DNA from 2 places in the Clostridium sp. Marseille-QA1073 genome. Region 1 is predicted to be linked to the other one. Evidence: a T-box and tRNA genes for the amino acid it is inferred to sense, from the RefSeq annotation. Region 1 holds a T-box; the other holds one or more tRNA genes.
What was found. The T-box of region 1 lies ahead of trpS (tryptophan--tRNA ligase). A T-box ahead of a tRNA ligase gene usually reads a tRNA of that ligase, here a tRNA-Trp.
Positions count from the first base shown of each region.

Region 2: it encodes a tRNA-Trp, which carries the amino acid that the T-box ahead of trpS (tryptophan--tRNA ligase) is inferred to sense. The anticodon was not compared.

Region 1 is NZ_JBSVQM010000008.1:92,225-95,660, reverse strand. Features, by position in the region: gene ACY1IQ_RS09335 (AAA family ATPase) at 303-890, opposite strand; gene trpS (tryptophan--tRNA ligase) at 999-1,997, opposite strand; T-box leader at 2,064-2,302, opposite strand; gene ACY1IQ_RS09325 (desulfoferrodoxin) at 2,354-2,731, opposite strand; gene ACY1IQ_RS09320 (hypothetical protein) at 3,300-3,436, shown strand, end outside.
Region 2 is NZ_JBSVQM010000024.1:39,710-43,145, forward strand. Features, by position in the region: gene ACY1IQ_RS17490 (HD-GYP domain-containing protein) at 1-114, opposite strand, end outside; gene ACY1IQ_RS17495 (CBS domain-containing protein) at 375-995, shown strand; tRNA gene ACY1IQ_RS17500 (tRNA-Trp) at 1,279-1,354, shown strand; gene ACY1IQ_RS17505 (GNAT family N-acetyltransferase) at 1,656-2,168, shown strand; gene ACY1IQ_RS17510 (lysophospholipase) at 2,344-3,267, opposite strand; gene ACY1IQ_RS17515 (TetR/AcrR family transcriptional regulator) at 3,381-3,436, opposite strand, start outside.

The DNA.
Region 1 (3,436 bases):
ATAAATGTCCATATATCTATTATTGTAAAGAAAAATTTAATTGTAATAAATATTTTAAAACTAAATTACAATTTATTATATATTATCCTACATTTAATTTTTATTAAAATTAACTAGATCAATAAATTTTTATGAGATTTAAGCTATGTTCTGTAAATAAACCTACCTTATATAATATCATATTGATATATATAAAACAATTTTAAAAAATATTTTTATCTAAAACAATAAAATATTATGTTAATTATAACTCTTATAATTTCTTGCAACCTAAAAAGCATTTAGTGACTAAAACATAGTCTCTAAATGCTTTCTCCAGCAACTTCTAAATTTATATCTTTTATTCCAATTATGTCTAATATTTGTTTCGCTCTTTCTCTAGTATTTCCCGTTAATTTAATATATGGTACAGATTCTACATCTAAAAATTGTTTAATAGCTTCATCTACTTTGCTGGCAGTTTCTTCATCTTGCCATCTAACTCCATCTTTAGAATATCCAAATTCTCTTCCTACATAAAATATATAATCGTATTTGGAAATATCTCTAATTGCAAGACCATAAAGATCCTTTAATATCTCTATTTCTTTTACAGTGCGTTTTTTGTCACCTAGCATAAACCTTGCATATATGTATGGAACAAAAGTAGCATAATCAGTAATAACATAATCAAAAATTTCTAACTCTTCTTCTAACTTAGCTTGGCCTAAATATATACCATATTGTTCAGAGATAGTTTCAATCATACCTTTTTCTCTTAAATACTCTGTACTATATTCTGCTGCACATCCTACATCCAATCCTAATATTTTCATATCAACATATAATTGTTGTATAAGTGTAGTCTTCCCACATCTTGGTCCACCCAAAACTGCTATTCTAGTAGTCATTGCCTATGACCTCCAAATATTTTAATTGCATAGTAAATTATAACAATTTACTATGCAATTTTCAACATTTTACTTAAATATGAAATAAAACTTCTTAAATAAACTTAATTATCTTGGTATAAGCCCAATCTTTTTCTGCATTTTTCTTAATGTCTTTGTAGCTACATAATTTGCTTTTTCTGAACCCTTTTTATAAATTTCTTCAAGATAATCTTTGTTCTCTAAAAGTTCTTTAACCTTTTTTTGAACTGGCTCAAGTTCAGAAATTATTGCTTCTCCTACATCCTTTTTAAATTCTGCATATCCTAGTCCTTCATATTTCTTCTCTATTTCTTCCATTGTCATTCCTGTTATAGTACTTAGTATAGTCATTAAATTTTTAACGCCTAATTGGCCATCATTATATTTAACTATTCCTAAACTATCTGTAACAGCTCTAGAAATTTTCTTTCTTATAACCTCAGGTGGATCCATAATTAATATGCATCCATTCGGGTTATCTTCAGATTTGGACATTTTCTTCTCTGGATTTTGTAAATCCATTATTTTAGCTCCAGTTTTACCCACATAAGCCTCAGGTATTACAAAAGTAGGACTGTATAGCCTATTAAACCTTTCAGCTAAATCTCTAGCAAGCTCTAAATGTTGTACTTGATCGACTCCTACAGGTACCACATCTGTTTGATATAAAAGTATATCTGCTGCCATAAGTACTGGATAGTTAAATAATCCAGCACCTATACTTTCTCCACTATTCTTAGATTTATCTTTATATTGAGTCATTCTACTAAGCTCTCCCATATAACTATTACAAGTTAAAAGCCAAGATGCCTCACAATGAGCTGGCACATGTGACTGAATAAATAGTGTATTAGTATCTGGATTTATACCTGCCGCTATATAGATTGCTAAAATTTCTAAGGTTCTTCTTCTAAGCTCTGCTGGACTTTGTGATACAGTAATTGCATGTAAATTAACTACACAAAAATAACATTCATATTCTTCTTGAAGTTTAGTCCAATTCTTAATAGCTCCTAAATAGTTACCTAATGTTAAATCTCCTGAAGGTTTTATTCCACTAAATATAACCTTTTTTTTATCTTCCACAAAACTTCCTCCTTTATCTTTTAAAATTATTCCCTAAATTAAATAAAAAAGCCCTATGGAAAAATTCCATAGGGCGCTATCATACGCGGTGCCACCTAAATTTAAAACTAATTAATTTAGTCTTCTTTATCAGATACATTATAATATCTTACCTCTATAACGGGAGGTTCACGTCAAAGACTACTTTAAGTTCATCTTGAATCTCAAAGACCCATTCAGCTTAAGCATAATTATGATAATTCCACCATCTATCACTCTCTTTAAATCTGTTTTTAAGCTTACTTACTTCTTTTCAACGATTTTATTAATTTTCTTTTATATATAATATGACATTAAGCAGATAATGTCAATAGTTTTTATGATTTCCATAATCCGTGTAAATTACAATATTCTCTTGCGTATAGAACTTTATTAAGAGTTGTGTTAAAAACAGCTTCTGGTTTTTCGTCAACGCTTAAATATTTTCTATAAACTCTATCTTCTGTATGAAGTTCTATCCACTCAATATGATGTTCTGGTGTCATTGGATGCTCTACTGAACCTATTTTAACAACAACTTTTCCATCCACTTCTTCTAATACAGGAACATGTTTTTCATTAGCTGCATCAGTAGTATTTTCTTTTTTAAGAGTCATAGGTTTACCACAGCAAACTAAATTGCCTCCAGCAGCGTGTATAACCTCTATCATATTTCCACAAATATCACATTTATAAACTTGTCTTAATTCTGTCATATTAATTCCTCCTTAATTCAATAAAAATTGTAAGTATATAAAGAAATAACTATTCAAAGATGCCAAGTATATTTTGCGTTATACAAATACACATATTCCAGTAGTATTTAGATTACTATTCATCCTAAATGCATAATATACCACAAAATAAATATGCATACTGATCAGTTATTTTTATATGGCAAAATAATAGTACTTACTATATTACAATTTGTATTAAAGCTATATTTATAATAATCATCATAAATATGGATAAAATTGTAACTAACCTAATTTTACTATCATTACTATCTTATTCTACAAAAAGAAATATTCTCCTTTTAATTCTATAATTTGTCCAAAATATATTTAGTATTATTTTTTATATTGTAGGCAAAATAACTGTAAGAGTCTGAAGCAAAATGACTAGCTAAAGATAAAAGTATTATTTTATATCCAGCTAAAAACTAACTTACATCTATAAATCTATCTATGTGATAGGGTACAACGGAAAATAAATTAGTGTAGTGGCTAGTTGTTTTTTAAAGATGTCTAAACTAAACCATATTTATATAAGGGAGTGATTTTTATGGCAAAGAAGGAAAAAAGCTCTTATGGACCAAATGAACGTGAATTTTTAGAAGCACCATTAAAAGAAGTTAAGGCTTATTCATTAAAAGATTATACAAATCTTCCTGATAACGTAAGAGATAATGTTGTATCAAA
Region 2 (3,436 bases), on a different contig from region 1:
GCTATTATTACTACCTATGTCTTCCATCATCTTCAATCCCATATCAGAATTAGCCATAGCTAAATCAAGAGCAATTGAAAGTGCATGAACTATTTTATTTAAACTAATTTCCATAAATCAACCCCACTTAGGCCCCCGAAAGAAAATAATAATCGAAAGATGCCATATCCTATATTAAATATTTACTCAAATCAAACTATATTTATGTAAAAAATCTAAACTTATATAAATATATTATCATAGAGAGTATTAATTAATGAACATTTTATTATAATTATATATTATAGCAATAAAAATACTTAGGAAATATTTAAAAATTCTAATAATTGATATATAATATTCATGAGTACCTTAATATTAAGGAGGAATAAACAATGTTTGTAAGTAATTTAATGTTGACAAGAGATAAACTTATAACCGTTACGCCAAAAATGACAATAGGTGAAGCATTAGAACTTATGGAAGAGCATGGATTTTTATCAATTCCAGTTGCAGAAGGAAATAAGTTTATTGGAGCTATATCAAAAGAAAAAATATACACTTATTATTATGAAAAATGTGTAGAAAGAGAATGTTTACTTTCAGATTTTTTAGTAGAAAACGTTATGAGAACTGACGTACCAACAATAAAACCATTAGAACAGGTTGAAGAAGCAGCACACTTCTTAGAAACTAGAAGTGTTTCATTTATAGCAGTTGTAGATGAACGTGGAGATTTTAAAGGTATAGTAACTCACTATGGAATATTCCATCAATTTACTGAACTATTTGGATTAAATAAAGGACATCGTTTAGCAATCATAGCACATGATATTCCGGGTCAAATATCAAAATTATCTAAGATTATTACTGAGAATAAAGGTGACATAATAAGTTTTGTTGTTGTAGATCCAAAGAGTAAAACAGAAGTTAAAGAAATTGTAGTAAGGGTTAGAACAGAAAACTTTGATGAAATACTATCAAAGGTTAAAGCTTCGGGTTTTAATGTGCAATAATAATTAAAATATGTATAAACTTAAATTAAGTATCTAAGAAAACAATAAGTTTAAGAGGTTAGCCTATTTTATGTAGGATAAAGCATTAGGATTTATTCATAGTGATGTTATGAGAAGATTTTGATGACGCAGTGTAATGTAAAATAGGCTAACATAATGGATTATTATTTTTGAACACATCTTAATTGATAGTTAATAATTGATTTTATGAAATTGAATAAACTACTTTAACAAAATTCATATTGTATTTGTGGAAATAATGTGATATAATTAATCCTGTTATAGGGGTATGGCTCAATTGGTAGAGTAGTGGTCTCCAAAACCATTGGTTGCGGGTTCGAGTCCTGCTGCCCCTGCCAAAAACTCAGTAAACTTTGTTTTACTGAGTTTTTTTACTTTATTAGAAAATCAATATAAGCTATTTAATTTTAGAACCGGTATATTTCTACATAGATTATTGTTTATATCAGTATAGAAATTTATATGATAGAGCAAATATTTTTTAAATTTAGTATTAATTATTATTTCATTAATATATGACAGCATAAGACAATAATCCTGAATATTCTTTTTATTTCAAATTCATGCTATAATCATTTATGTAAAATCTATAATTTAATATATTTATAGAAATTATACTTAATTATTAGGAGGTAAAGTATGAGCACTTTAATTAATACTAAAGTAAAAGATTTTAATTTAAGATTTGCAGAAGAGAAAGATGTTCCTTTAGTTCTAGAGTTTATTAAGGAATTAGCAGATTATGAGAAATTATTACATGAAGTTGTTGCTACAGAAGAAATTTTAAAAGAATCATTATTTGAACGTAAGGTAGCAGAAGTTGTAATTGGAGAATATGAAGGTAAACCAGTAGGTTTTGCATTATTTTTTCACAATTTTTCAACATTTTTGGGACGACCAGGTATCTATTTAGAAGATTTGTATGTGAAGCCAGAAATGAGAGGAAAAGGATTCGGAAAAATACTACTTTCATTTTTAGCTAAACTTGCTGTAGATAGAAATTGTGGTAGACTTGACTGGTGGTGTCTTGATTGGAATGAGCCATCAATTAAGTTTTATAAACAGTTAGGAGCAGTTCCTATGGATGAATGGACTGTTTATAGAGTGCATAATGAAGCATTGTCTGAGTTGGCAGAAAGTTTTAATAATTAAAATCAATAGGACGTAAATTAAAGGGGTTATTTTTTATAACCCCAATTATCATAACTATATTAATATCTTTATAGAATAATTAAACTCTTTACAGAAAAATCAATTAAAAACTTCTCTAATAAAGGAGAATTATCAATAATTGTCCACTGTCAATAGTCAATTTTCAATTGTATAGCTATCTCAGATTTTTATCTAAAAATGCTAGTATATCATCATAGACTTCTTCTTTGTTAATTTCATTTAGTATTTCATGTCGTGCATCATCATAAAGTTTCATTTCTACTTTCTTAATACCTACATCTTTTAGACTATTTTGAAGTCTTTTAACACCTTGCCCCATTAACCCTACAGGATCTTTTTTACCTGCTAATAATAGTATAGGTAAATTTGGAGGTATTTTACTTAAGTTTTCATTCTTGTAATTGTCTTTAAGTCCTCTTAACAAATGATAAAAATATGATGTTGAATGTATAGTGCCACACATAGCATCTTCAAGATATTTATCTACTTCCTTAGTATCTCTTGTAAGCCAATCAGAATTTGTTCGATTAGGTTTAAATTTACTATTAAAATTTCCAAAGCTTAATTTGTCCATAAGAGTAGCAGGGGCTTTAGGGCCTTTTTTCTTCATTTCCATTTTAGCTACCAATGCCCCAAAGGAAAATTTGAGATTTTGTTTTCCGTTACTTCCAGATAAAATTAATGCTTTTAACTCACTACCATAAAGTTCACTATATCTTAAAGAAATAAAGGAACCCATGCTATGGCCTAATAGGAATACAGGCAATTCAGGATTTTCTTTTTTTATTATATCTGTTAATTCTTTAAGATTGTCTACCATAAGATGAAATACGTCACCTTCACCCATGTATCCAAGTTCATTAGGGCTTGTTTTACCATGACCTCTATGGTCATCAGCATAAACAATATATCCGTTTTCATTTAGAAATCTTGCAAAATCATTATATCTTCCTGCATGCTCAGCCATTCCATGAGATATTTGTACTACTCCTTTTATTTCTGACGCTTCTGGAGTCCACTTATATACATAAATATCTTTTTCTAGTTTATCTTTAAAATACAAATTGTTTAGTGCCAATGTAATCATCCCCTTTAAGTTTATAAAAATAATAACTAGAAAGCTTTAATAACTCAACTATTATGAAATCAACCTTCCTGTTTCATGAAAAAATATATTGCCTATTTAATCAGCTATTTTTCTCCATGTACATTATTATAATTTGCTGTAATAAATTTTGTTATGGTTT